One region of the Kitasatospora sp. NPDC001540 genome, then DNA from elsewhere that is predicted to be linked to it. Evidence: riboswitches for the same ligand, from Rfam matches in the RefSeq annotation. Region 1 holds a riboswitch; each other region holds the start of a gene.
What was found. Region 1 has a riboswitch for cyclic di-AMP ahead of ACFY00_RS27450 (transglycosylase family protein). Riboswitches for the same ligand answer to the same signal wherever they lie in the genome.
Positions count from the first base shown of each region.

Region 1 (9,437 bases):
GTGCTTGCGGCCGAGGCGGTCCGACCACCAGCCGGTGAGCAGTTGCCCCGCACCCCATGCCCCGGACCGCCGGGCGGAGCGCGGCGAGGATGCCGATGCGCCCAGGCCAGGGCGTCGTTCAGGTTGTTGACCACGCCCGCCCAACCGGCGGCGGACAGCGCCCGGCCGCCGAGGCTGGTGGTGCGGACTGGTCGGGCGGTGCTCAGCCGGGGCTGCTCGCCCGCGGGCCAGGGCGTTCCCATGTCTCTTGGACGGGTTCGATCCATGGGCGGGGTCACGCTCCCACCACCGCCCCGGGAGCGGGATCGGGCTGCCCGGAGGCCGCGTCGGCCCCGGTCGGCAGGCTCCCGGGCAGGCGGCGGATCGCGGGGATGGCCAGCAGGGCGAGCGAGGCCGGGACGGCGAGGACGGTCATCCCGAACAGCGTCGGACGCACGCCGAGACCGTCGGAGAGCGGACCGGCCAGCACCAGCCCGAGCGGCATCAGGGCGACGGAGATCAGGTGGTCGTAGGAGCTGACCCGGGAGAGCACCCGCTCCGGTATGTGCACCTGGAGCGAGGTCTCCCACAGCACGAAGCACAGGGACACCCCCACCCCCGTGACCGCCTCCAGCACGGCGATCGCCCAGACCGGCGCGCCGGACCCGATGATCAGCGCCTGGCAGGAGGCGACCGCCAGCGCCACGGCCGCGACCGCCATCGGGCGGGCCGGTTTCAGGCGGTAGGCGCACACGTCTCCCACGATCGAGCCGAGGCCGAACGCGATGACCACCACGGTCCACGCACCGGCCCCGCCCCATTCGCGCTCCGCCAGCACCGGCCCGAGCACGAACACCGAGGGCAGCACCACCACGTGGTAGACCGCCAGCGCCAGCATCCCCGCCCAGACCCACGTCCGGCTGCGCACCTGCTGCCAGCCGACCCGGAGCTCGGCCAGGAACCCGAGCCGCGCACCTCGCTCCGCCCCGCCACCGGCGCCGTCCACCACGTCGGCCGCCGGGCCACTGACCGCCGGGCCGCCGACCGCGCCCAGCCGAGCCAACACGGCCGCACTGACCGCGAAACTCGCGGCGTCCATCGCCAGTGCCCCGCCCGGGCCGACCGCGGCGATCAGCAGGCCGGCCAGCGCGGGCCCGACCACCAGGCTGCTCGACTGCACGAACCCGCGCAGTGCGTTCGCCTCGCGCAGTCGGTCGGCGGGGACGAGCAGGGGCAGCAGCCCGGTGGAGGCGGGCAGGAAGAAGGCGTCGGCGACACCGAACAGCGCCATCAGCAACGCCAGCACCCCGACCCGGGCGGTACCGGTGAACAGCAGCACCGCGACGGCCGCCTGCACGGCGCACCGCACCAGGTCGGAGGCCAGCATGATCCGCTGTCTCGGCAGTCTGTCCGCCCAGACTCCCCCGGCCAGCGTGAACACCAGCAGCGGGAGCAGCCCGGCGGCCGTGACCAGCCCGACGTCGGCCGCCGAGCCCCCGATCGACAGCACCGCGAAGGGCAGCGCCACGAACGACACCCGGTCGCCCAGGACCGACAGCGCCTGGCCGACGAACAGCCGGGCGAACTGGCGCTCGACACGGAGCACTTCAGGAATCACGACACCCACGGGACCTCCTCGACGAACCCGGCGACTCGGCTGACGCAGCGAGCAGGGCGATCGTAGGAAGGCCCCCGGCCCCCTGTCGCGTGATTTATCCGCAACGCCACCAATGCCCCTTTTCCGTCGAACTCCCGTCAGCAGAAGGGGACTTGACTCCGACCTCCCACCTCACGGCCGAACCCGGGCGCGGGCCTTCCCTCTTGCCCTCCCTCCCAATCCCACCGATCGGCCAGACTTCTCCAGCCGATCCGCCGACCCCTCCCTCCGTCTGACGGACGTCCACCTCCGCCCGAAGCGCCGTCAACAGGTCGCCCACGCACCAGGCGGCAACCGGCGTGACGAGGACGTGATCCTGGCGCGACGCGCTTGTGATTGCCACGTTCGAGTGAATAGGCTCCTCCCAGCCCGCACCGCCGGGCCCCGCGCGCGAATACGCCGAACCCCGTCCGCCGCGCTGTCGGGTCGACCACCACCACCCTTGGACGGGGGCGGGGGAACCACGATTGTTGCCGTTCCCCACGGCTAGGGGTGAAGCCGTCCGCGCCGGGTGACCGGGGCGTGGCGGCCGGGCCTCCTCCCGGTCCGAACCCGACAGCTCACCTCGCAGGCGTGCGGAGAGGATCCTGCATGCTCTTCACGGGTTCGGGACGTCACCGCCGGCAGGGCCCGGCGGAGAAGGCCGCCGAGCGCGCGATCGCGGCGGCCGGCGTGGCCGGCGTCGGCATCGCCCTGCCGCTGCTCGCCGCGACCGGCGCACACGCCGCTCCCAGCGCGGTCTGGGACCGGGTCGCCGACTGCGAGAGCGGAGGGAACTGGGCCTCCAACCCGGGCAACGGCCTCTACGGCGGCCTGCAGATCAACGCCCAGCGCTGGACCGACTACGGCGGCACCCAGTACGCCCCGCTGCCGAACGGGGCCACCCGCAGCCAGCAGATCGCCGTGGCCGAGCGCATCCTGGCCACCGAGGGCCCCTCGCCCTGGTCCGCCTGCGCGGACGACGCGGGCCTGAACACCGCCACCGCACCGGGCGTCGTCGACGACAACGACTCCGCGGACGAGACGGGTTCGCTGCGCGGCGCCCGCGGCGTCGCAGCGGTCAACGCCGCCCCGGACGGCAGCACCGTCCCGGCCGGGAACGCCGCACCGGTCTTCTCCGGCCTGCCCGGCTACGACCCGGTCTCCCACGTGTACTGGTACGAGAAGAACGGTGCCTGGTTCTGGACCAGCCACCAGAGCCTGTACGAGCGCTACATGCAGCTGGCCCACCCCCACCCCCAGCCGCAGCCGAGCACCCCCGCCCCGGACGCCCAGGCCACGCCGACCCTCCCGCCGACCGCCCCCGGCGTCCCGCTGCTGCCCGCCGACCCGAGCGCCACGCCCAGCCCGAGCACCCCCGCCGACGGCGGCAACGCCAATGGCAGCGGCGACGGCACCTCGAACGGGAACAACGGGAACGGCAACGGAGACGGGAGCAACCCCGGAAACGGGAACGGGAACGGAAGCGGTCTGATCCCCACCCTCCCGGTCATCCCCTCCCCCAGTCCGTCGGCCGACCCCGGCACCGGCACCGGCACCACCCCCGAGGCCACCCCCAGCGGCACCACGGCGCCCCCCACCGCGGGCGCGTCCACCGCTCCGGCGACCTCGGCGGCCTCGGCAGCCCCCGCGACCCCGACCCCGGCCGCCCCAGCAGCCCCGGCACCGGCCGCAACCGCCGCCCCGTCCGCGCAGGCGTACACCGTCAACCCCGGTGACACGCTGGCCGCGATCGCCCGCGAGCACGCCGTGGGCGGCGGCTGGTCCGAGCTCTACAAGTCGAACCAGCAGGTGGTCGGCGAGAACCCGGACCTGATCCGCCCCGGTCAGGTGCTGGACCTGGGCTGACCCCCGCTCCGCCGGTGCGCGCCCGGCTGAGCCGCCGTCACTTCGGGACGGCGGCCAGCCCGGTGCAGCCGCGCAGGCCGTCGCGGCGCTGCTGGGCGGCCTTCGCGGCGCTGCCGGTCTGCGGGACGGGCACGCCGCGGCCGTCGATGTGGGCGGGGGTGAAGTCCTCGCCGGTGACGCGGCCGTCCGCGGTGACGGTGAGCGTGGTGACGCCGGTCTCGTCGGAGGCGGTGTAGTTCGAGGTGCCGTACCAGAGGAAGTTGCCGAAGCCGTACGACACGTAGGTCTTCCCGAGCATGCCCGCGCCGAGCATGGTGTGGGCGTGGGTGCCGACCACGGCGGTCGCTCCGGCGTCGGCGAGCTCCTTGGCGAGGCCGGTCTGCGCGCGGGTCGGGCAGGCCACGCCCTCGTCGCCCCAGTGCAGGTAGACCAGGACCACGGGCGCCTGCGCCTTCGCCGCGGCGACGGCGCGCAGCAGCGCGTTCTCGTCGAGGGCGGAGGCGATGCCGGGCTTGTGGGCGCCGGCCCGCCACTTCTGGTTGGTGATCTCGTTGACCTGGCTGGCCGCCAGGACGGCGACCTTCACGCCGCGCACGGTGGTGACGTACGGGGCGTACGCCTCCTCGGCGTCCTTGCCGATGCCGATCACCGGTATCGGGGAGGCGGCCTTGGCGGCGAGGGTGTCGGCAAGGCCGTCGGGGCCGAAGTCGACGGCGTGGTTGTTGGCCTGGGAGACCACGTCGACGCCCGCGTCCTTGAGCGCGTCGAGCGCCTTGGGCGTCGTGCGGAAGGTGTAGGTCTTGGGCTCGGCCTTGCCCCGGCCGGTGATCGCGGTCTCCAGGTTGAGCACCGCGAGGTCGGCGGCGGACAGCGTGCCGGAGATCGGGCCGAGGGCGGTGTCGGCCTTGGCGGCGCCGAGCCGGGAGGCGGTGCGCCCCTCGAAGTGGACGTCTCCGGCGAACGCCACCGTGATGCTGCCGCCCGTACCGGTGCCCGCCGGAGCGCCGCCCTCCGACGCCCCGGGGGCCGGTCCGGTGGGCGCGGCGGTCGCGGCGCCCGTGGGTTCGGGTGTGCCGGAGGCCGGGGCGGCGGTGGCCGCGCCGCTGGCGGCCCGGTCCGCGGAGGGCTCCGGTCCGCCGCATCCGGCGACGGTGCTGAGCAGCAGGACGGTGGCGGCGGCAGCGGCTGTGCCGGCCGTGGCGCGGTGCATGAACGGACCCCCCGGTGGTTCGGTGACGACGCACTTTATCCGCGTCGTTCGAACACCGGAAGCCCACACCGACACCGAATGATCACGATCCGGGAACCGGACCGGACGGCTCCGCCCCCGCGGCACCCCGGGGGCGCCCGCTCAGGCCACCACTCCGGCGGCGCGCAGCAGCCAGCGGTTGGTCCGGCCGACCAGCCCGGCCCGGTCGAGCACGGAGACGACCTTCTGCGCCATCTCGACCTTGGTGGCCCGCCAGCGCGGGTTGGCGCGGGCCGCGGCCTTGCCGACCTTGGGGTCGATGCCGACGGCGGCGTAGAGCCGGGGGTGGATCAGCGCGGTGGTGGCGTAGTAGACGATCAGTCCGATGAACAGCTGCTCGTACCGGCGACGTACCGGGCCGAGGCGCTTGCGGACGAGCTCCTCGCGGGCGTAACTGATGTGCCGGGCCTCCTCGATGACGTGGATCCGGGAGACCTGGCGGGTGAGCGGCTGGAGGGTCTCGTCGTTCATCACCTCGCGCTGGAAGGCGTCCAGGATCTCCTCGACGTACATGGTGCCGCCGAAGGTCTGGCTGTGGGTGGAGATCGCCTTGAACAGCCGGCCGAGGTTGTGGGCGACGAACCCGGCGCCGTACGCGGGGACGCCCATCTTGGCGATCATGCGGGCGAACATGATCGAGTGCCGGCACTCGTCGGCGATCTCGGTGAGCGCGTACTGGACGTGGTTGCTGGTCGGGTCCCGGTCGAAGGCGTGGCGCAGCAGCATCTGCATGAGGATCTCCTCGAACCAGATGCCGACGCTGGCGATGGAGGCGACCTCGTGCTTGGAGAGTTCGATCCGCTGCTCCTCGCTCATCCGCTCCCAGAGGTCGGTGCCGTAGAGGGAGAGGTGGCGGGGCGGGCAGTAGTAGGCGCCGGGGACGGGGTCGGCGTCCCAGTCGACGTCCGTGAGGGGGTTGAACGAGAGCTTCGCGGAGGAGGCGAGCAGGCGTTCGGCGGTGCGCTCCCGGTCGGGGGCGGTGCGGGCAGGGTGGGGCGACATGCCGGCTCCTTCGCGGTGGGGGCGGAGAGGGTGGAGTGGTGGCCCTGCCGTGAAGGTAGAAGTTATTAGACTTTCCGTCAATACAGCACGCGCGAAGCGGCCCCGACCGGCGCCTGACGGTCCGCCTGCCCCGTGCTCCCCGGCCCTACCAGCCCGCCGGGTCCTGCCAGGCCGCCAGCACCCGGCCGCTGGTGAAGCGCCGCCGCCGTCCGTCCACCGGGTCGGTGAACTCCAGCGAGCGCGCCAGCAGTTGCAGCGGGCGCCGGTAGTCCTCGGGGTCGCCCTCGCCCAGCACCTCGGGGTAGAGCGGGTCGCCCAGGATCGGCAGGCCCAGCCCGTTCATGTGCACCCGCAGCTGGTGGGTGCGCCCGGTGCGCGGGGCGAGGCGGTAGCGGCCCAGGCCGTCGCGGGCCTCGGCCAGTTCGATCCGGCTCTCCGCGTTGGGCTCGCCGGACTCCTCGTACGCGTCGAGCCGGCCGCGGTCCTTGCGGATCCGGCTGCGCACCACGGCGGGCAGCCGGGCCGCCGCGCCCTCCTCGTACCGGGCGATCGCCTCGTACTCCTTGACGGCCTCGCGGCGCTCGAACAGGCCCTGGTAGGCGCCGCGGAGCGCGGGGTCGGCGACGAACAGCACCACGCCCGCGGTGAGCCGGTCCAGGCGGTGGGCGGGGCTGAGCCGGGGCAGGCCGAGGTCGCGGCGCAGCCGGGCGAGGGCGGTCTCGGTGGCGTGGCTGCCGCGCGGGGTGGTGGCGAGGAAGTGCGGCTTGTCGGCGACCACGATGCGCTCGTCGCGGTGCAGGACCTCGACCGGGAAGGGCACCACGGGCTCGGGCGGTCCGGGTTCGCGGTGGAACCAGACGTGGCCGCCGGGCTCGTAGGGCGCGTCGGCGGCGACCGGGCCGTCGGCGGCGACGAACTCGCCGGCCGCGAGCATCGCGGCGATCCGCCCGTCCCCGGCGGCGGCGCCGTAGCGCTCCTCCAGGTAGGCGCGCACCGTCGGCCAGGCGCCCTCCAGCGGCAGTCTGACGTGTACGGGGTCGATGCCGTCGCGTTGCGGCAGCGGGCTGACGGGGGCGGGTTTCCTACGCACCACCGCGCGCCACCGGGGGGTTCGTCCGACGGGTGTCCATCCGGTCCACCCTAATTCCTTCTTAGCGGATGGCGGGAACCCGGGGTTGCCACCAGTCCGCTCGAACGTTGGGGCGTGATGCCTGGGTCCACCCGGACCGTTGAGGTCTCCCGCTAGAGCGGCACACGGCCCCGGCGCTCGTTGCAGTGGTGGTCGTGTGGACATCGGATGGACGCCTAGATAGCACCTGGCTTCGCGGCCTTGCCCCAGAGCGGCGGTGTCCGGCGTCTGCGTGACCACCACCGTCAACACCTCGTACTTGATCACTCGTTGGTGTTGGTGGTGCGAGCCCGCCGCACGGTGACCTCTCGATCTACCCGAGCTGCTCAAGCGCTCGCAACAGACCGAGGCCCGCGCGGCGCGCTGGTGCCACGAACGGCTAGTGAGGTGGCGGACCGACCAGACGGTCGAGTCCTGGAATTAGGTCGCTGCGTGGCCCCGCATGCGCTCGTAACCAGCGCAGACACCGCGTCCCGGGGAGTTAGAGTTGATCTATTGCGGCATTGACTGGGCTGAGAAAACGCACGACGTCGCCCTGGTCGACGACACTGGCCAGTTGCTGGCCAAACGGCACATCACCGACGACTTGGCCGGCTACGAGATCCTCCTGGGCCTGCTTGCCGAGTACGGCGACACCAAAGAGTGCCCGATCCCGGTTGCGATCGAGACGTCTCGCGGCCTGCTGGTCGCTGTCCTTCGGACTGGCCGACGGCAGGTGTTCGCGATCAACCCGATGGCTGCCGCCCGCTATCGCGACCGGCACGCCGTCTCCCGCAAGAAATCTGATCCCGGTGACGCCCTTGTACTGGCGAACATCCTGCGCACTGACATGCACGCCCACCGGCCCCTGCCCAACGACAGTGACCTGGCCCGCGCGATCGCCGTTCTCGCCCGGGCCCAGCAGGACGCAGTCTGGAACCGGCAGCAGATGGCGAACCAGCTACGCTCGCTGCTGCGGGAGTACTACCCCGCTGCCCTGGACGCCTTCGCCAAGTGGGACAACGGCCTGTGCCGCCCGGAGGCCCGCGAGTTGCTCAGGCTCGCTCCCACCCCGACCCAGGCCGCCCGCCTGACCCGCCCCCAGATCACTGCGGCCCTCAAGCGGGTCGGCCGCAAACGCGGTATCGAGGCGGAAACGGAACGGCTACGCGAGGTGTTCCGCGCCGACTGGGCCCACCAAGCCGCTCCGGTCGAAGAGGCGCTCGGCCAGCAGATGCTCGCCCTCCTCGGCCAGCTCACGGCCGCCTGCACGGCGGCCGACGATCTCGCCCATGCGGTGGAGGATGCCTTCCCTCAACACCCGGACGCCGAGATCATCCTCAGCTTCCCAGGCCTGGGCACCCAGCTCGGCGCCCGGGTTCTCGCCGAGATCGGCGACGACCGCGCACGCTTCGCCGACGCCCGCGGTCTCAAGGCATACGCTGGCGCGTCCCCCATCACCCGGGCCTCTGGCAAGAAGTCCAGCATCACCCGCAGATGGGTGAAGAACGACCGACTCAACCACGCCGGCTACCTATGGGCCTTCTCCGCGATTACCGCCTCACCCGGCGCCAAAGCCCACTACCGCCACCGCCGGGACGACGCCGGTGACTGGCACGCGGCCGCCCAGCGAAACCTGTTCAACCGCATGCTCGGCCAGCTCTACCACTGCCTCAAAAACCGCAAGTTGTTCGACGAGCTCATCGCCTTCCCTACCGCGCAGGAGCCCGCTGCGGCAGCGGCGTAGACGATTGGGTGAACCGACACCCCACCTCGCCCTGAGGAGTGAACGACCCCCGCCTCCCTGTCTGTCACAGGCCAGCGGCACACTGCGGGCATGAGCGATACCCCGAACCCTGCCCGTCTGAGACTCGAACTGACCTGGGTCGGGTCTATGGGCGGCCCACTGATCGTCGTCCCGGTGTCCGCACTGCACAATTGGGGTGGCTGCACCGAGGACGGCATGATCCTCGGCAACACCGACCAGCAGGACGACTACGATCGGGCCTGCGCGGTCGCGGACTACGCCGGGGTGATCAGCCTGCGCGGAACCGACTCCGCGACCGCTCTCGTGCTGGGCGATACGCCCGACAGCACCTGCTACCTGCCCGAACACCGGGCCTTCATGCGATGGCTCGCGGCCGACTCCGATACCGAGCTGCTGGCAGCCGCCGAGATCGTACTGAGCGACCCGGCGACGCAGTGGGAGGAGTGCGGCGTCTGGGAGACCGACGGCCCCGCAGTCCTCATGGACTCGGCCGAGGCTGGCAAGGACCTCGGAGTGCCCTACCCGAACGGCAGAGGATTGCCGGACGAAGCCCCGGTCCCCGTCCCTGCAGGGCGCTGGAGAGTCCGCGCGTTCCACCAGCGGGCCAGCGAGGGCGCCTGGGTCGGTGTGGTTCAGCTCCATCCAGAAGCCGAACCCACTCGTTAGCAACCGTGCCTTGGGCATTCGAACAGCGAGTTCCACCCGCGCCCAGTCTTGACTCCTTGGCGCCGTGAGGTGTCTAGCGGCAGGTCACCCGTCTGGGCGCGGGCGGCCCGCCGTGCGACGATGGCAGGGCGGTGACCACCCTCCGGAACGGCAGGTGGCC
Region 1 covers NZ_JBIAVO010000028.1:464-9,900, forward strand. The annotation lists gene ACFY00_RS27440 (MFS transporter) at 1-144, opposite strand, end outside; gene ACFY00_RS27445 (MFS transporter) at 275-1,606, opposite strand; cyclic di-AMP (ydaO/yuaA leader) riboswitch at 2,061-2,224, shown strand; gene ACFY00_RS27450 (transglycosylase family protein) at 2,228-3,484, shown strand; gene ACFY00_RS27455 (CapA family protein) at 3,522-4,694, opposite strand; gene ACFY00_RS27460 (diiron oxygenase) at 4,836-5,735, opposite strand; gene ACFY00_RS27465 (pseudouridine synthase) at 5,881-6,828, opposite strand; gene ACFY00_RS27470 (IS110 family transposase) at 7,352-8,590, shown strand; gene ACFY00_RS27475 (Imm21 family immunity protein) at 8,681-9,277, shown strand.

Region 2 (9,437 bases), on a different contig from region 1:
GACCCGCTCACCGGCCGCGTCGACCTCGGCCTCGCTGACGCACGGGCCCTTGGCCCACCACTGCTCCAGCATCCCGATCGCCTCGTCGCCGAGCGGGTTGACGCCCTCCCCGGCGGCCAGCGAGTGCCCGACCAGCACGTGCAGGCACTTGACCCGGTCGGGCATCCCGCCCGCGCTGGGGAAGCCCTCCAGCACCTCGATGGCGTCCCGGCGGGCGATGTAGTCCTCGTGCGCCCTCCGGTACGCGGCGGCGAGCTCCGGGTCCTCGGCGAGCCGGGCGGTCTGCTCCTTCATCACGCCGTCCGCCTCCAGCGTCCCGATCAGCGAGGCGGCCCGGGGGCAGGTCAGGTAGTAGAGCGTCGGGAACGGCGTGCCGTCGGGCAGCCGGGGCGCGGTCTCCACCACGTCCGGGTTGCCGCACGGGCAGCGGTGGGCGACGCCGCGCAGCCCGCGCGGGACGCGGCCGAGCTGGGCGGCGATGGCGGCGACGTCGCGCTCGGACACCTCGGGGGCGTCGGACGCGGGAGGGTTCTGGTTGCTCATCGGGAGTCTGTTCGTCTGAGGGGGCGGGGGTCGTTGGGGCTGCTCAGCGGGCCGGTCGCGGGGCGGGCAGGGCGGCGTCGGCGGCGTCCACCGAGTCCCAGAGGGTGGCGTACCAGGGCTTGACCGCCTTCGGGCGGCCGGCCGCGGCGTCGGTCGAGGGCTTCGCGCCGGGCGAGGGCTGCGGGGAGACCGAGACGAACGGGGTCTCGCCGGGCAGCGCGTAGTGCAGCCGCTCCCGGGCCTGGGCCTTGACGTACTCCGGGTCCTGCCAGCGGGCCTTCTCCCGGCGCAGCTCGTCGACCTGCTGGCGGGCGTGCTCGGCCTTGGCCCGCTGGGCGGCGATCTCGCCGCGCTGGGCGATGTACTGCCGGGCCGGGTAGGCGAGTATCGCCACCAGCGAGCACAGCACGAGCACCAGCACGGTGGCCCGGCTGGTGAAGCGCGGTCGCGCCGCCAACCCGGGAATCCTCCACTTGGCCATCTGCTCGCCCCTCCTGCGCATGCCGGTGCCCCGGCCCCACCCTACGCGGTGGGAGCCGGGGCACCGGTCACATCAAGGGGTTGTTCAGCCCTTGCTGTGCTTACTTGTCCGCAGAGCGCTGTGCTCGTCAGTTCGCAGAGCGAAACCGCGGGAACGCCGAACGGCCCGCGTACTCGGCGGCGTCGTCGAGGATCTCCTCGATGCGCAGCAGCTGGTTGTACTTGGCGACGCGCTCGGAGCGGGCCGGGGCGCCGGTCTTGATCTGGCCGCAGTTGGTGGCGACGGCGAGGTCGGCGATGGTGACGTCCTCGGTCTCGCCGGAGCGGTGCGACATCATGCAGCGGTAGCCGTTGCGCTGGGCCAGCTCGACGGCGTCCAGGGTCTCGGTGAGCGAGCCGATCTGGTTGACCTTCACCAGCAGCGCGTTGGCGGTGCCGGTCTCGATGCCCTTGCGCAGGCGCTCCGGGTTGGTGACGAACAGGTCGTCGCCGACCAGCTGGACCTTGTCGCCGATCGCGTCGGTGATGGCCTTCCAGCCGTCCCAGTCCGACTCGTCCAGCGGGTCCTCGATGGAGACCAGCGGGTAGTCGGCGACCAGCTCGGCGTAGTACGCGATCAGGTCGGCGGAGGAGAGCGCCTTGCCCTCGAACTGGTAGGCGCCGTCCTCGAAGAACTCGGAGGCGGCGACGTCCAGGGCCAGGGCGACGTCCTTGCCCGGGGTGTAGCCGGCCTTCTTGATCGCCTCGGTGATGAGGTCGAGGGCCTCGCGGTTGGAGTCCAGGTTCGGGGCGAAGCCGCCCTCGTCGCCCAGGCCGGTGGAGAGCCCGCGCTCCTTCAGCACGCCCTTGAGGGTGTGGTAGACCTCGACGCCCCAGCGGACGGCCTCGGAGAAGGACTCCGCGCCGATCGGGGCGATCATGAACTCCTGGATGTCGACGTTGGAGTCCGCGTGCGAGCCGCCGTTGAGGATGTTCATCATCGGGACGGGCAGCACGTGGGCGTTCGGGCCGCCCAGGTAGCGGAACAGCGGCAGGTCGCTGGCCTCGGAGGCGGCGTGCGCCACGGCGAGGGAGACGCCCAGGATGGCGTTGGCGCCGAGCGAGGACTTGTCCGGGGTGGCGTCCAGGTCGAGCATGGCCTGGTCGATGAGGCGCTGCTCGGTGGCGTCGTAGCCGACCAGCTCGGGGCCGATCTGCTCGATCACGGCGAGGACGGCCTTCTCGACGCCCTTGCCGAAGTAGCGGTTCTTGTCGCCGTCACGGAGCTCCAGGGCCTCGAAGGCACCGGTGGAGGCACCCGACGGGACAGCCGCGCGACCGGTGCTGCCGTCGTCGAGACCGACCTCGACCTCGACCGTGGGGTTGCCGCGGGAGTCGAGGATCTCACGGGCTACGACGACATCAATGGACGGCACGAGGCATCTCCTAGCGGAAGCGGATGTGTGGTCGTTACGACCAGAGCCTAGCCGCACACCGCGCCGCGGCCACGCTCGGCCGGGCCCCGTCTCACGGTGTGGCCGGGCTACTCATCGGTAGTTCACCTGATTGACGGCCGGTCCGCCGCCCCCGGCAGCGCGAACTGCCCGGTGCGCACCGGGAGCGGACGGAACGTCAGGGGACGCGGCCCTCGTCAGGGCGGCGGCGGGGCCTCGTCAGGCCGCCCGCCCCTCGCGTCCCGGATGCCGGGACCGGTTCCGGACCGGCTCGGGACCCGGGCTCGGACCGGGCCCGGACCGGCTCAGAGGGCGAGCACCTGGCCGGGCACGATCAGGTCGGGGTCGGCACCGATCAGCTCGTGGTTGGCCTGGTAGATCCGCTCCCAGCCGCCGGACACGTTCTGCGCGGCGGCGATGCCGGAGAGCGTGTCGCCGTCCTGGACGGTGTAACCGCCGGCGGCCGTGTTCTGCGGGGCGGCCTGGGGCTCGGCGGCCTGCGGCTCGGCGGGAGTGGCGGGGGCAGCGGGCTTCGCGGGCTTCTTCGACTGCGAGCCCTTCGGCTGCCGGGGGGCGGTCGGGCGCTCCTGGGAGCGCGAGGCGGCGTCCTCGGAGGTGTCGGCAGGCGCGCCGCCCTTGACGAGCCCGGCCCGCTTGGAGCAGACCGGCCAGGCGCCGGGGCCCTGGGAGGCGAGCACCCGCTCGGCCACCGCGATCTGCTGGGCGCGGCTGGCCTGGTCGGCGCGGGCCGCGTACTGGCCGCCGCCGAAGGCGCGCCAGGTGGAGGAGGTGAACTGCAGGCCGCCGTAGAAACCGTTCCCGGTGTTGATGCTCCAGTCGCCGCCGCTCTCGCACTGGGCCACGCGGTCCCAGGTGTCGACGGGTGCGGCTACCGCTCCGGTGGCGGCGAGCAGTGGCAGGGCCAGGCCGACCGAGGCCACGCCGGCGGCGGCGATGACCTTCTCGGCCTTGGTACTACGGCGGTGGCGGGCGGTGTTGGCGAACAGCACGGGACGTCCTCTCCGCACGCCTGCGAGGTGAGCTGTCGGGTTCGGACCGGGAGGTTGGCCCGGCCGCCGGTCGCTCCGGACGCGGTTGCGCCCGCCGCTCGGCGGCCTCACCCCAAGCCGTTGGGACTACGGCGTTCACACTGGTTCCCCCGCTCCTGTCCGGTACCTGGTAGGTGGCCCGAGGACGCGGCGGACAGGACTCGGCGTGCCGCGATCGGGGCCCGCAGCTGCGGGCATGTCGGAGAGTAGGCAAAGCTGACGAGCAATCACAAGCTCATATCACCATGATCACGCCGAAATTACGGATCCTCGAATCTCGTACACGAACGATCCAGGTATGTCCGGATTCGTTCCGAACCGGCGTGCGACGCGCGCCCCCGCCCCGGCGCGTCGTCGGCCCGGTCGGACGGCGTGTCGCGGGTGCCGAAACGGCGTCAGCGGGGCGTGAAGGAGACCGGGAGGTCGCGCAGACCGCGCATGATCAGTCCGCCCCGCCAGCGCAGGTCCGCCGGATCGGCGGCCAACCGGACGTCCGGAAGCCTGGTCAGTAGGCTGCCGATCGCGCGCTGCCCCTCAAGCCGGGCCAGCGGGGCGCCGATGCAGTAGTGGATGCCGTGACCGAAACCCAGGTGCGGGTTGTCCGAGCGGGCCAGGTCGAGGGTGTTCTCGGCGGAGAACCGGGCCGGGTCGCGGTCCGCCGCGGCCAGCACCACCAGCACCGGGTCGCCGACCGGGATGTCCACCCCGCCGATGGCCAGCGGCGCGGTGGCGAACCGCCAGGTGGCCAGCTCCACCGGGCCGTCGTAGCGCAGGAGTTCCTCGACGCCGGTCTCCAGCAGGCCCGACTCGCCGCGGTCCAGCGACTGCTGGAGCAGGGTGCGCTGGTCCGGGTTGCGCAGCAGCGCGTACATGCCGTTGCCGATGAGGTTGATGGTGGTCTCGAAGCCGGCGAAGAGCAGGATGAAGGCCATCGCCGCGGCCTCGTTCTCGGTCAGGTGCTCGCCGTGGTCACCGGCCCGGATCAGGCCGGAGATCAGGTCGTCGCCCAGGTCGGCCCGCTTGCGGTGGATCAGGTCGGCCAGGTAGCCGCGGATCTGCTTGACCGCGCGGCCGACCCCTCCCCTCTTACCGCCGGTGTGGCGGATCATCATGCCCGCCCAGTCGCGCAGGTCGTCCTGGTCCTCGGCGGGGACGCCGAGCAGGTCGCAGATCGCGTAGATGGGGAGCGGGAAGGCGAACTCGTGGATCAGGTCGGCCTCGCCGCGGGCCGCGAAGGAGTCGATCAGCCGGTCGGTGAGCTGCTGCACCCGCGGCTCGAACTCGGCCACCCGGCGCGGGGTGAACGCCTTGGAGACCAGGCGGCGCAGCCGGGTGTGGTCGGGCGGGTCGATGTTCAGCAGGTGGGTCATCAGGTCGGCCTGCCGCTCCCCCGGGATGCCGACCCGGCCGCTGCGGTGGGCCTGCTCGCTGTGGTGCGCCGGGTTCTTCGACAGCCGGGCGTCCGCCAGCGCCTGCCGCGCGTCCGCGTAGCGGGTGACCAGCCAGGCGTCCACCCCGCTCGGCAGGGTGGTGCGGTGCACCGGCGCGTGCTCGCGCAGCCAGGCGTACGCCGGGTAGGGGTCGGCCGCGAACTCCCAGGTGAAGAGTTGCGGATGGGGGGCGTGGGGCTGATCTGGCATGTCTTGACCGTATCGGGAAGCACCACCGCGTGAGTCTGGTCACCTGGTGGGTAATCCCTGTTGCGGAGCGTCGGGGCGCGCCTACGATCCTCCGATAACCACAGTGGGCGACGTGCGGGTCGGCCACGGGTTCGCCCTCGGAAAGGGGAGCAGACCATGCGAGTAGCCGGTGCAGTGGTGGTCATCGCGGTGCTCGACGGAGGTTCGGGGGCCGACCTGGCCCGCCGCTTCTCCGCCGCCGGTGCCGCCGGTCTGCTCATCGCCGACCTGCGCCCCGGCATCGCCGAGGACCTCGCGGCCGAACTCGACCGCCCCGGCTGCCCGGTGGTCGGCGTCTCCGGCGACATCCACCACCCGGCCGACATCGCCGCGCTGGTCGACACCGCCGTCAAGCACCTCGGCCCGATCGACCTGTTCGCGGTCGCGGGCCCGGACGGCGAGCGGATCGTCCAGCTCGCCGACCTGCCCGGTCACCTGAACCCGCTGGCCGAGGTCCTCGCCCTGGTCGGCGAGGCCATCGGCGAGGTCGTCCCGGCCCAGCGCCGCCCGGTCGCGGACGTCCCGCTGGCGGGCTGAACCCGCGTCCCCCTACTCCTCCGGCAGCCCCTCCGCGGCCCGGACCGCCGCGCGGTAGCGGCGGGCCGCCGCCCGCAGCGCCGCGTCCACGTCCACCCCCCGGTCGTGGGCGCGCTGGGCGACCGCCAGCAGCAGTCGCCCCGCCGACTCCGCGGTCAGCTCGGCGGGCAGCTCGTACGGCGCGTCCGGCACGCCGGTGAAGTGCGCGCGGCGCACCCGCGAGACCAGCTTCGCCGCGTACGCCAGCGCGGGCAGCCCGGCGGGCACGCCGTCCAGCACCGACTCGCGCTGCTTCTCCGCCGCCTTCAACTGCTCCCAGTTGGCCTCGGTCTCGGCCGAGCCGGTCACGCTCACGTCGCCGAACACGTGCGGGTGGCGGTACATCAGCTTCTCGACGATGTCGCCCGCCACGTCGTCGATCGAGAACGGGTCCTCGGCGTCCTCCTCGGCGATCCGCGAGTGGAAGAACACCTGCAGCAGCACGTCGCCGAGCTCCTCGCGCAGGGTCTCCCGGTCGCCCTCCTCGATCGCCTCGACCAGCTCGAAGGCCTCCTCCACCAGGTACTTCACCAGGCTCTGGTGGGTCTGCTCGGCGTCCCACGGGCAGCCGCCCGGCGAGCGCAGCCGGTCCATCACCGAGACCAGGTCGAGCAGCCGGGCCCCCGGCAGGTCGTACGAACCCGGCAGCAGTTCGATCTCCGGGTGCTCGCCCGCCTCCTCGACCGCGATCCGGGCCAGCGCGTCGGTCAGGCCCGGGTCGCCGTCCGGGCTCTCCAGCCAGACCGCGGGGGCCCGGGCGAGCAACTGCCGGGCCAGCGCCGGGGCGGACGGCCGCTCCACCACCTCCGGCTCCACGCCCGCCGCCCGCAGCGCGGCCAACTGCGGGTGGTCCGCGACACCGGCCAGCACCGTGGGCGCGGACCGGAGCGCCTCCCAGGCGGGCCAGGAGAGCAGGCCGGGGGCGACGCGGTGGGTGGTGGTCAGCAGGATCAGCTTCGGAGTCTCCACGGGACCGAACCTACCGCGCGGCGCCCCGGCCACGGGCGCGGGGGAACGGCCGGTCAGTGCTTGCGGCGGGCCTTCGCGACCAGGACCATCAGCCCCGCCAGGACGCAGCCGAGGGCGGCGAGGCCGATCAGCGGGAGGGCCCCGGCGGTGCCGGTCTCGGGGAGGCGGCCGCTCGCGGCGCCGCTGGGGCTGCTGGACGGGGACAAAAACGGGGACGGCGAGGGGGACGGGGGCGGGGTCGGCGAGGAGCCGGGGACCTTCCAGGAGGCCGCGTCACCCCGGGCCAGGCCGCCGGAGCGGCCGCCCGCGGCGCCGGTGCCGGCCAGGTCGGCGGCCGCCGTCAGGTCGCCGCGCGCCGGCAGGCTCACCGCGGGGGCGGCGGCGAGCGGGACGAGGAGCCCGGCGACGGGCAGGGCCGCGCACAGGGCGCGCGGCATCCTCGGCAGGGGGGAACGGCGCTGAACCACGGCGGACCTCGCAACCGGCGGGCGGACTGGGCAGACTGGGCGGAGGAACCCAGCCTCACCGGCCCGCGGGGGATCGTCCGACCGGACACGGCCCGCGCGTCCGGTCGCCCACCCGTTCGGCCGAGGGCCGCCCGGACCGCTACAGGGCGGCCTGGCCGCTCTTCGGGAGCCAGTCGTCGGAGCTGCCCTGCAGGCCGATCCCGGCGGTGTTCCAGCTGCCGTAGCGCGGGTTGACCTCGATGTGCAGGGCGGTGCCCGCGTCGACCAGGGCCTTGCGGATGGCGGCGTCGCCCTCGGCGCTGGACGGGTCCCGGCCGTCGGCCAGCTTCACCAGGCCGATCTGCTGCCGGTAGAAGCCGTCCACGTCGGTGGCCGGGACGCCCTGCTTGGCGCGCAGCAGTTCGGCGAGCTTGGCCTCGCTGCCGACGGTCCGGGCGTCCGCGGACCGGGCGCGGTCGATCTCGCCCTGGCTGACCGTCAGGCCGCGGTCCGCCAGGGCGCGGGCGACGACCTTGCCGAGGATCAGGTCGGAGACGGCGTGCCGGGCCAGGCCGGGCTGCTCCTCGGTGGCGGCGCCGCTCTGCGCGGCGCCGTCCCGGACGGCGGTGACCCGGGCCTCGACCTGGGCGATGCTGATCCGGTCGCTGCCGACCACGGCGGCCGCCCCCTGGTGCGCCGGTGCGCCGCCGCAGGCGGCGAGCGCGGCGGCGGCGACCGCGGTGCCGAGGGCGGCGCGCAGTCGGCGGGCGGAGCTGGTGCGGATCACTGGGGCCTCCTGGGCGGTGGAGCGCGGTCCGGTGGTGCTCTGCGTACGTGGCTGGGAGGAACACTATTGACCACCGCGCCCGGGTGCCAGACCCCGCGCAGGGAGCGGCGATCCGGTACGGGACGCCGGGGACGGCCCCGGCGCCCCGTACCGGGTGCGCGTGCTCGGCTACCGCTTGAGGTCGTCGAACATGGTGCCCAGGAACTCCGTGCACCAGGACAGCAGTTCCCGCCCGACCAGCGGCTTGCCGCCGATCCGGCCGCCGCTGCCCGGCCGCGGCACCAGCAACTGCCGGGCGGCGGACTTGACCTGGGTGCGCGGGTAGAGCCGGTTCAGCCGCAGCTCCTGCGACTCCCGCAGCTCGACCGGCCCGAACCGGACGAAGTTGCCCTGCAGGGTGATGTCGCCGATGCCGCAGCGCCGGGCGAACAGCCGCAGCCCCGCCACCAGCAGCAGGTTCTCCACCGGCTCGGGCAGCTTGCCGTAGCGGTCGGTCAGCTCCTCGCGGACCTGCGCGATGTCGGCCTCCGAGTTGACCGCCGCGATCGAGCGGTACGCCTGCAGCCGCAGCCGCTCCCCCGGCGCGTAGTCGTGCGGGACGTGCGCGTCCACCGGCAGCTCGATCTTCACCTCCAGCGGCTCCTCCTCCGGCTCGCCGCCGCCGTCCAGCGACTCGCGGAACTCGGCGACCGCCTCGCCGACCATCCGCATGTAGAGGTCGAAGCCGACGCCCGCGATGTGCCCGGACTGCTCGCCGCCGAGCAGGTTGCCCGCGCCGCGGATCTCCAGGTCCTTCATCGCGACGTACATGCCCGCGCCCATCTCGGTGTGCTGGGCGATGGTGGCCAGCCGCTCGTGCGCGGTCTCGGTGAGCGGCTTCTCCGGCGGGTACAGCATGTACGCGTAGCCGCGCTCGCGGCCGCGGCCGACCCGGCCGCGCAGCTGGTGCAGCTGGGACAGGCCGAAGGTGTCGCCGCGCTCGACGATCAGGGTGTTGGCGTTGGAGATGTCGATGCCGGACTCGACGATGGTGGTGGAGACCAGGACGTCGAACTCCTTCTCCCAGAAGTCGACGACGACCTTCTCCAGCTGGGTCTCCCCCATCTGCCCGTGCGCGGTGGCGATCCGGGCCTCCGGCACCAGGTCCTTCAGCCGGGCGGCCGCCTTGTCGATCGACTCGACCCGGTTGTGGATGTAGAACACCTGGCCCTCGCGCAGGAGTTCGCGCCGGATCGCGGCCGAGATCTGCTTCTCGTCGTACGGGCCGACGAAGGTCAGCACCGGGTGCCGCTCCTCCGGCGGGGTGGTGATGGTGGACATCTCGCGGATGCCGGTGACCGCCATCTCCAGGGTGCGCGGGATCGGGGTCGCGGACATGGTCAGCACGTCCACGTTGGCCCGCAGCTTCTTCAGCTGCTCCTTGTGCTCGACGCCGAAGCGCTGCTCCTCGTCGACGATGACCAGGCCCAGGTCCT
Region 2 covers NZ_JBIAVO010000017.1:31,525-40,961, reverse strand. The annotation lists gene ACFY00_RS20735 (DUF501 domain-containing protein) at 1-543, opposite strand, end outside; gene ACFY00_RS20730 (septum formation initiator family protein) at 587-1,024, opposite strand; gene eno (phosphopyruvate hydratase) at 1,152-2,438, opposite strand; gene ACFY00_RS20720 (transglycosylase family protein) at 2,762-3,466, opposite strand; cyclic di-AMP (ydaO/yuaA leader) riboswitch at 3,470-3,668, opposite strand; gene ACFY00_RS20715 (cytochrome P450) at 3,901-5,145, opposite strand; gene ACFY00_RS20710 (SDR family NAD(P)-dependent oxidoreductase) at 5,302-5,721, shown strand; gene ACFY00_RS20705 (MazG family protein) at 5,734-6,729, opposite strand; gene ACFY00_RS20700 (LPXTG cell wall anchor domain-containing protein) at 6,783-7,166, opposite strand; gene ACFY00_RS20695 (SurA N-terminal domain-containing protein) at 7,336-7,962, opposite strand; gene mfd (transcription-repair coupling factor) at 8,131-9,437, opposite strand, start outside.
Region 2: it holds a riboswitch for cyclic di-AMP, as region 1 does, so the genes downstream of both, ACFY00_RS20720 (transglycosylase family protein) here and ACFY00_RS27450 (transglycosylase family protein) in region 1, are expected to answer to the same signal.

Region 3 (9,437 bases), on a different contig from region 1:
GGTGAGCGGCACGGGCGCGCACCGCCGGTGCCGGGACAAGCCGAACGGGCCCGGACACCGTGCGGTGTCCGGGCCCGTTCCCGGAGTCGGTGGCCCGCCGGTGGACCGGCGGTCATGAGGCTCAGGCCTCGGCGGACTCCTCGGAGGTCTCCTCCGCGGCGGCCTCGGTGGACTCGGCGGCCTCGGTGGTCTCCTCCTCGTCGTCCTCGAAGGAGACGGTCTCGCCGTTGGTGTCGGTGACCTTGGCGGCCTCGACCACCAGGGCCAGCGCCTTGCCGCGGGCGACCTCGCCGACCAGGAGCTGCACCTGGCCGCCCTGGACGACCTGCTGGGCGAACTGGTCCGGGGTCAGGCCGGAGCCGGCGGCGCGACGGATGAGGTGCTCGGTGAGCTCCTCCTGGTTGACGCCCAGCTCCTCGTTCTTGACGATCTGGTCCAGCACGAACTGGGTCTTGATGCCCTTCTTCGCCTGCTCCTCGGTCTCCTTCTCGTAGTCCTCGCGGGACTTGTCCTGGGAGGCGAGGTAGGTGTCGAGGGTCAGGCCCATCGGCTCCAGCTGGTGGTGCTCCAGGTTGTGCTTGCGGGTGCCGATCTCGTCCGCGAGCAGCTTCGCCGGGTACTCCATCTCGACGCGCGCGAGCAGCTCGTCGAGGACCTTCTCCTGGGCCTGGGTGGCCTGGTCGAACTCCTTCATGCGCTCCAGGCGCTTGACGGAATCGGCGCGGAGCTCCTCCAGGGTGTCGAACTCGCTCGCCAGCTGCGCGAACTCGTCGTCCAGCTCGGGGAGTTCCTTCTCCTGGACGGTGGTCACGGTGACGGTGACCTCGGAGTCCTTGCCGACCTGGGTGCCGCCCTTGAGGGTGGTGGTGAAGGTCTTGGACTCGCCGGCCGACAGGCCGATGACGGCCTCGTCGATGCCGTCCAGCAGGCGGCCGGAGCCGATCTCGTAGCTCACGCCGGTGGCGGTGCCGTCCTCCGGCACCTCACCGTCGACCTTGGCCTCCAGGTCGATCACGACGATGTCGCCCTCGGCGGCGGCGCGCTCGACGTCCTTGACGGAGGCGAAGCGCTCGCGCAGCTGCTCCAGGGACTTCTCGACGTCCTCGTCGCTGACCTCGATCGGGTCGACCACGACCTCGATCTCGGAGAACTCGGGCAGGGTGACCTCGGGGCGCACGTCGACCTCGGCGGTGAACTTGAGGTCCCCGCCGTCGGCCAGGTTCTCGACACCCTCGATCTCGGTGATGTCGGGCTGGCCCAGAACGTCGATCTGGCCCTCGTCGACGGCCTGCGTGTAGAAGCGCGGAAGCGCGTCGTTGACGGCCTCCTCCAGCACCGCGCCACGACCGAAGCGCTGGTCGATCACCTTGTTCGGGATCTTGCCCTTGCGGAAGCCCGGAACGGTGACCTGCTGGTTGATCTTCTTGTACGCCGCGTCGAGGCTGGGCTTGAGCTCCTCGAAGGGCACCTCGACGGTGAGTCGAACCCGAGTGGGGTTCAGAGTCTCGACGGCGCTCTTCACGGTTGGGTCTCCTAGGGGGCTTGCGGTCAGGGCGATAGGCGGTTGGGGCTGCATTGCTGTCCGTACTACCGCCAGCGATCCATCCTACCGGTACCACGAAAGCGACTGTGCCCGGCACCTGGGTGGACGGAGGACGGGGAGCGACTGCCGCTCCGGCCCCGCCGCAACGACAACAGGGCCCCGCCCGCTGACGAGACCCTGCCGCACACGGTCGGGGTGACCGGATTCGAACCGACGGCCTTCCGCTCCCAAAGCGGACGCGCTACCAACCTGCGCCACACCCCGTGCTGCCGAGCAGAAGAGTACACGTCGACCCGCCCCCGGCCGGGGCGATATCGGCGAGCGACAACGGCGGAAGGAGTGTGCAATCCACCGACCCGACCAGGTACGCTGGGCCCGTCCGCACCGCCCGCAGGGTGGCGGCGGACGTTGCGTTGCGGGTGTAGCTCAATGGTAGAGCCCCAGTCTTCCAAACTGGTCACGCGAGTTCGATTCTCGTCACCCGCTCCACGAGAAGGCCCCGACCGCAGTGCGGTCGGGGCCTTCGCCGTTCCCGGGCCGCGGGCGCGGCTCCCCCGCCGTTCCCCGCGCGTCCCCGGAAAGCCCGAAGGCCCCGCGCAGCGGATCGCGGGGCCTTCGGGTGGTGCCGGGGGTCAGACGTTGACGCCGTGGGCCGCCAGGTAGGCGACGGGGTCGATGTCGGAGCCGTAGTCCGGGGTGGTGCGGATCTCGAAGTGCAGGTGCGGGCCGGTCACGTTGCCGGTGGCACCGGAGAGGCCGATCTGCTGGCCGGCGGTCACGGACTGGCCGGCCGAGACGGAGATCGAGGACAGGTGCGCGTACTGGGCGTACTTGCCGTCGGCGAGCTTGATGACGACCTGGTTGCCGTAGGCGCCGCCGTTGCCGGCCGAGACCACGGTGCCGTTGGCGACGGCCTTGAGGCTGGTGCCGGTGGCGACCGGGAAGTCGATGCCGGTGTGGTAGCCGCTGGACCAGTTGGAGCCGGCCACCTTGTAACCGGTGGTGACGCTGCCCGGCGCGGGGGCGACGTAGCCGGAGGAGGAGCTCGCGGCGGAGCTGCTGCCCGAGGTGGTGGCGGTGGTGGCGGTCGACGACTTCGCGGCGGACGAGGACGAGGAGGACGACGAGGTGGTCGACTTCTGCGTCTGCGTCTGGGCCTGCGTCCGGGTCTTCGCGGTGGTGGTGCCGCTCGACTTGGTCGAGGTCTTCGGGGCCGCGGTGGTGGCCGCGGCGTCCGAGGAGGACGGGGTCGTCGCGGCGGCCACGCCGTTGACGGTCAGCTGCTGGCCCGGGTAGATCAGGTTCGGGTTGCCGCCGATGACCGAGCGGTTGTCCTGGTAGAGCTTCTCCCAGCCGCCGTCCACGTTCTTCGCGGTGGCGATCTTGGAGAGGGTGTCGCCGGACGCGACCTTGTAGGTCTGCGCGGCGGCCGGGGCGGCCTGCCCGGCGGTGGTGGCGGTGGTGTCGGCGACCGGGGTGGCGTCGACCGAGACGTTGGCCCACTGGCGGCCGCCGTCCTGGTGGTCGGCGGTGCCGTGCGCGGAGGCGGCGCTGACCGGGAGGCCGACCGCGGCGCCGACGACTCCGGCGGCGATGGCGATGCGGGCGACGGTGGCCAGGCGCGGCTTGCGGTGCTTGCCCTGAGCGGACATGAAGCTGTTCCTCTCCGACGCCTACGAGGTGAGCTGTCGGGTTCGGGCGAGAGTTGCCCGGCCGCGTTCTCCGCGGCTTCACCCCGAGCCGGTCCCGTGCGTTCCGGATCCGGCGTACTACCTGTGGTTCCCCCGCTCCTGCCGTGGCGTGGTGTCTGGTCGGCACCGGACGGCGGCAGGACTAGGCGTTCCGCTCGGTGGCCCACCCGGCCGATGTCCGGGTTGCGGAGGAAGCAAAACCCACGGCTCGCGGAGCTGGCAAGCGCCGAAAGGCCCCGTCCCCGGGATCGGGAGGGGGCTGACGGTCCGCCAGGTCACGCTGTGCCGCCACCGGGCTGCGCAGTGCGTACGGGATCATGACGGTGCGCCCACGAACGGCGTACGGTGGGCGACTTCGGCCACCGTGCGCGCCCGGGCGCTGACCTGGCGTGACGGTTCGGGTGACCCTGGTCACCCGCGTATGGGACTTCCGGTCGGCCGGAGGGGGACTTCCGTCCTCCGGAGGGCGTTCTCCGGGGTCGGGCCGGTCAGCCCGCGATGCCGGAGATGGCCTTGGAGACGGACTCCAGGAACTGGCTGATCGGGGCGGCCATGTTCGACTGGTTGAGCATGAAGCCGAACAGGGCCGCGATGACGGCGTGGCCGGGCTTCAGTTGCTTGTTGCGGATGAAGATCGCAACGATGATGCCGAACAGGACCAGGGCGGAGACGGAGAAGGCCACCGGACTCACTTCCTCGATTCGTGGCGGGGATTCGGGTCGGAACCGGCGACGGCTCCGGGCGGAAACCGGCCCGTGCCCCCCGTGTCCCCACCACTCCATCCGGACTCAGTGTGGTCGCTCGTGCGGAGTGCGTAAAGGACTTGCCCCGTCCCCCGGGGCCCCAACCCGCGCGGCAGGGCTGATTTTCGCCGACCGTGACGATAGCGGACGGGTTCTGACGGCCCGTCGGCGGGAGGCGGTCCGCCGCGGTGGCGGCGGCAAAGCGGCAGGCAGACCGGTTACCCGGCCACGGGCCGGGTATGCCAGGGGAATTGGCCGAAGATCAACGTCCGGGTTTGACACTCCGTGGGCACCTCGTGCACACCGTTCCTCCGCGCCGGGCTGTGCGGTCGGCGGCGGTCGACGGGGGTCAGCGGCGCCAGACCAGCAGCACGGCGCGGTCGTCGTTGACGTGCTTGGCCACGCTGTCGATCAGCCGGACCGCGGCCCCGGAGCGCCCGGCCACCGGGGTGGTGGCGACCAGCCGGTCGGCCTCGCCCATCAGCCGGTCCATGCCCTCGCCCAGGTCCCGGCCGGGGATCTCCACCATGCCGTCGGTGCACAGCATCAGCACGTCGCCGGGGCCCAACGTACCGCGCACGCCTTCGAACTTGGCGCCGTCGTAGACGCCGAGCAGCGGGCCCTCGGCCTCCTTGACCTCCCAGTACCCGGCCCCGGCGAGCCGGTGCATGCCGGGCAGGTGCCCGGCGGAGAGGAGTTCGTACTCGCCGGTGTCCAGGTCGAGGACGAGGTGGACGGCGGTGGCGAAGCCCTCGGCCCAGTCCTGGCGCAGCAGGTAGCCGTTGGCGGCGGGGAGGAAGTCGTGGGCGGGCAGCGAGCCGAGCAGTCCGCCGAAGGCGCCGGAGAGCAGCAGGGCGCGGCTGCCCGCGTCCATGCCCTTGCCGGAGACGTCGGCGAGGACGACCTCCAGCACCCGGCCGCCGGGGCCGGTGCGGGCGGCGACCATGAAGTCGCCGGAGAAGGACTGACCACCGGCCGGGCGCAGCGCGGTGTCGGTGTGCCAGCCGTCGGGCAGCCGCGGGACGCGGCCCTGCACCCGGATCCGCTCGCGCAGGTCGAACAGCATGGTGGAGCCGCCGCGCCAGGGGACGCCGATCCGGCGGCGGAACTGGGCGACCAGCAGCCCGGCGACGCCGACCGCGCCGACCACCAGGGCGGCGCCGGGGGTGACGCCGTGGGTGTACGCCTCGGGGCGCTGGCTGGCCACCCGCTCCCCGGTGTGCACCACGGACTCGGTGACCAGGCCGCCCGCCGCGACGGCGTACAGCAGCACCAGGGTGCCGGGGCGCAGCAGCAGCGCGCCCGCCAGGATCGGCAGGACCAGGGCGGTGGGCGGGGCCCAGTCGGGGACGAGGACGTTGAGCAGCACCAGCAGCGGGACGGCCAGGGCGAGCGCGGCGAAGGCCCACCAGTCGGCGCCGTCGCCGCGGAAGTAGTCGACGCCGGTGCGGCGCAGCCTGCGCCGGGCCCGGTACAGCGCCGCGCGCAGCCGGGCCGTCACGGGTTCGCGGGACGGTCGGCCGTCCCGGCCCGTCGCACTGGGACGCGCGCTGCCGGCCATGGGGACCGACCTTATCCACCGCCGGTGCCCGCGTCGACGGGGTGGGTGGCACCGGGTGCAGCGGGAGTGCCACGCCCGGCGGGTTTCGGCCGCCCGGGCCCGGACGGCGGCGTCCGGTTATTCGCTCGTCGGGGCCGGAGACGGCTGGTAGGGGGGGTTCGTGGCGATTCGACACCCCGAGTTGACCGTACGTCCGCTGCGCGCCGAGGAGTGGGAGACCTGGCACCGGAACGTGGAGGTGGCCTTCGGCGGTGACGAGGAGGCGCCCGGGGCCCGGGAGTTGTGGCGGCGGCTGATCGACGCGGAGCGCACGCTGGTGGCCTGCGCGGACGGGCGGGTCGTGGGCGGGACGACGTCGTTCGACTTCCGGCTGGTGGCGCCGCGCGGCCCGGCCTCCTGCGTGCGGACCGACGGAGCGGCCGAACTGGCGCTGGACGTGCGCGAGTTGGGCTCGGTGTACCTGGGCGGCGGTTCGCCGGCGGCGCTGGCCGCGGCGGGCCTGGCGCGGGAGCTGCGGCCGGGGGCGCTGGAGCCGGCCTCGGCGGCGTTCCGCTCGGGTCTCGAGCCCTGGCGGCCGCACGGCATCTGAGGGACGGCTGCGCGGGGGACGCCCGGGCGGGCGTCCCCCGTCGGCTCAGCCCTGCGGGTGGTGGGCCGGAATCGGCGGGAGCTCGCCGGTGGTCTCGTAGTCGGAGAGCATCTCGATCCGGCGGGTGTGCCGCGGCTCGCCGCTGTACGGGGTGTTGAGGAAGATCTCGACGAACTTGGTGGACTCCTCGACGGAGTGCATCCGGCCGCCGATCGAGATCACGTTGGCGTTGTTGTGCTCGCGGCCGAGGGCGGCGGTCTGCTCGCTCCAGGCGAGGGCGGCCCGGACGCCCTTGACCTTGTTGGCGGCGATCGCCTCGCCGTTGCCGGAGCCGCCGATCACCACGCCCAGCGACTCGGGGTCGGCGGCGGTGCGCTCGGCCGCCCGGAGGCAGAACGGCGGGTAGTCGTCCTCGGCGTCGTAGACGTGCGGGCCGCAGTCGACCGGTTCGTGACCGGCCCCCTTCAGCCACTCGACGAGGTGGTTCTTCAGTTCGTATCCGGCGTGGTCGGAGCCCAGGTAGACGCGCATGCCCACGAGTGTGACATGCCGCCGGGTCCGCTCCCCGACGGGGGCGCGGACCCGGCGGCGGTGACGCTGCGTCAGCGGCGGCCGAGCAGCTTCCAGGTGAGCGGCAGGGCGCCCATCGCGAGCACCATCTTGAGCACGTCGCCGACCAGGTACGGGTACAGGCCGAGGTGGGCGGCCTTCGCCAGCGGGACGTCCAGGGCGAAGGCCAGGTAGGGGACGCCGACGGCGTAGATGGCCAGGCTGCCCAGCGCCATCGCGCCCGCGGTGCGCAGCGGGCTGCGGTCGGCGCCGCGGCGGGCCAGCGCGCCGGTCAGCGCGGCGGCGACCACGAAGCCGATCACGTAGCCGAGGGTGGCCAGGCCGGCGCCCGAGGTGCCCTGGGCGAACCAGGGCAGGCCCGCCATGCCCGCCGCCAGGTAGAGGCCGAGGGCGGCGGCGCCGCGGCGGGCGCCGAGCGCGGTGCCGACCAGCAGCGCGGCGAAGGTCTGCCCGGTGACCGGCACCGGCGAGCCGGGGACGGGCACCGAGAGCTGGGCGGCCAGGCCGGTCAGCGCGGCGCCGCCGGTCACCAGCGCCAGGTCGCGGGCGCGGGCACCGAGCCGGGTGGAGGCCTGCGGCAGCAGGTCGGCGAGGACGGCGGTGGACGGTGTCGGCGCGGCGATGGCCATGGCTGCTCCCTGGGCTCCGGTGCGGGTGATCACCTGCGAACCTACGCGCTGTCAGGTGCTTCGCGCCGCGTCGGCCGTGACAAAAGCCGACCGCTCCGGCTTGTCGGATCCGGCCTGTGACCGGGCCCTCACCCTCGCTCCACGCGTCCGAACGGTCACCCTGTGTCAGTCTTCCGTCCGGATGGCGGTACCGCCTGGGATGTCCACATCCCTTGTCGAATAGTGGACAGACCCCCGTGAACACGGCCAACTCCGTCGAACAGTCTGGAATCGTCGCATGACCCGCACCCCCACTCCCGAGACCGCCCCCGCCCGGGAGCCGGCCGCCGAGGACGCGGGCCTGTCCCACGGGCTCAAGCAGCGCCACCTGTCGATGATCGCGCTCGGCGGCGTGATCGGCGCCGGGCTGTTCGTCGGCTCGGGCGCCGGGATCGCCGCGGCCGGGCCGGCCGTGGTGCTGGCCTTCGCCGCCTCCGGGCTGCTGGTGATGCTGGTGATGCGGATGCTCGGCGAGATGTCCGCGGCCCGTCCCGCCTCCGGCTCCTTCTCGGTGCACGCCGAGCGGGAGATCGCCCCGTGGGCCGGGTTCACCGTCGGCTGGCTGTTCTGGGTGCTGCTGTGCGTGGGCGTCGCGGTGGAGGCGATCGGCGCGGCGGGCATCGTCTCCGGCTGGCTGCCCGGCGTGCCGTCCTGGGCCTGGGTCGCGGTCTTCATGGCCTTCTTCTGCCTGACCAACCTGGCCGCCGTCCGCAACTTCGGCGAGTTCGAGTTCTGGTTCGCCGCGGTCAAGGTGCTGGCCATCAGCGCCTTCCTGGTGATCGGCGTGCTGGCGATCTGCGGCCTGCTGCCCGACGCCCCGGCCCCGGGGCTGAGCAACCTGACCGGCCACGGCGGCTTCCTCCCGAACGGGGCCGGCGGCCTGATCACCGGTCTGCTCGCCTCGGTCTTCGCGTACGGCGGCCTGGAGACCGTCACCATCGCCGCCGCCGAGTCGGCGGACCCGCGGCGCAGCGTGGCGGTCGCGGTGCGCACCGCGATGTGGCGGATCGCGCTGTTCTACGTCGGCTCGATGGCGGTGATCGTCACCCTCGTCCCGTGGGACGACCCGGCGGTGGTCAAGCCCGGCCCGTACGTCGCCGTGCTGGACACGCTGGGCATCCCGGGCGCCGCGCAGCTGATGAACGTGGTGGTGCTGATCGCGCTGCTGTCCGCGATGAACGCCAACATCTACGGCGCCTCGCGGATGGCGCACTCGCTGATCGCCCGCGGCCACGGCCCGGCCGGGCTGTCCCGGATCTCCGGCGGGGTGCCGCGGCGCGCGGTGCTGGCCTCCTGCGGGTTCGGGTTCCTGGCGGTGCTGCTCTCCTACTGGTGGCCGGAGACGGTGTTCTCCTGGCTGCTGAACATGGTCGGGGCCGCGGTCCTGGTGGTCTGGGCGTTCATCTGCGTGGCCCAGTTGCGGATGCGGCGCCACCTGTCGGCCGATCAGCTGCCGGTCCGGATGTGGGCCTTCCCGTACCTGACCTACCTGGCGCTGGCCGCGATCCTGGCGGTGCTGGTGCTGATGACGCTGGACTCCGCCAACCGCCTGCAGCTCTACTTCACGGCGGGGCTGACGCTGGCGCTGGCCGTGGTGGGCGCGCTGCGCGACCGCCGCCGCCGGGCGGTCGCCCCCTGATCGACGCGCCGGAGCCCCGCACCCCCGGTGGGGTGCGGGGCTCCGGCGCGTCGGCGGCTACTCGAAGGACGGGCCCGCGGTGCGGGTGCGCTTGATCTCGTAGAAGCCGGGGGTGGAGGCGACCAGGATCGTGCCGTCCCAGAGCCGGGCGGCGGCCTCGCCGCGCGGGGTGGGCGTGACGACCGGGCCGAAGAAGGCGACGCGGTCGCCGTCCGGGCCGTCGACGGCGATCACCGGGGTGCCGACGTCCTCGCCGACCAGGCCGATGCCCTCGGCGTGCGAGGCGCGCAGCGCCTCGTCGTACGCGTCGGTGTCGGCGGCGTCGGCCAGTTCCTCCGGCAGGTCGGCGGCGCGCAGCGCGGCGACGATCGTCTCGCGGTTGTTGGGCAGGCCCTGGTTGTGGAAGCGGGTGCCGAGCTCGGTGTAGAGCGGG
Region 3 covers NZ_JBIAVO010000049.1:43,020-52,456, reverse strand. The annotation lists gene tig (trigger factor) at 122-1,522, opposite strand; tRNA gene ACFY00_RS35030 (tRNA-Pro) at 1,734-1,807, opposite strand; tRNA gene ACFY00_RS35025 (tRNA-Gly) at 1,959-2,032, shown strand; gene ACFY00_RS35020 (peptidoglycan DD-metalloendopeptidase family protein) at 2,176-3,195, opposite strand; cyclic di-AMP (ydaO/yuaA leader) riboswitch at 3,201-3,320, opposite strand; gene ACFY00_RS35015 (hypothetical protein) at 3,723-3,917, opposite strand; gene ACFY00_RS35010 (PP2C family protein-serine/threonine phosphatase) at 4,327-5,538, opposite strand; gene ACFY00_RS35005 (GNAT family N-acetyltransferase) at 5,699-6,127, shown strand; gene ACFY00_RS35000 (ribose-5-phosphate isomerase) at 6,173-6,658, opposite strand; gene ACFY00_RS34995 (biotin transporter BioY) at 6,730-7,326, opposite strand; gene ACFY00_RS34990 (amino acid permease) at 7,604-9,004, shown strand; gene ACFY00_RS34985 (disulfide bond formation protein DsbA) at 9,062-9,437, opposite strand, start outside.
Region 3: it holds a riboswitch for cyclic di-AMP, as region 1 does, so the genes downstream of both, ACFY00_RS35020 (peptidoglycan DD-metalloendopeptidase family protein) here and ACFY00_RS27450 (transglycosylase family protein) in region 1, are expected to answer to the same signal.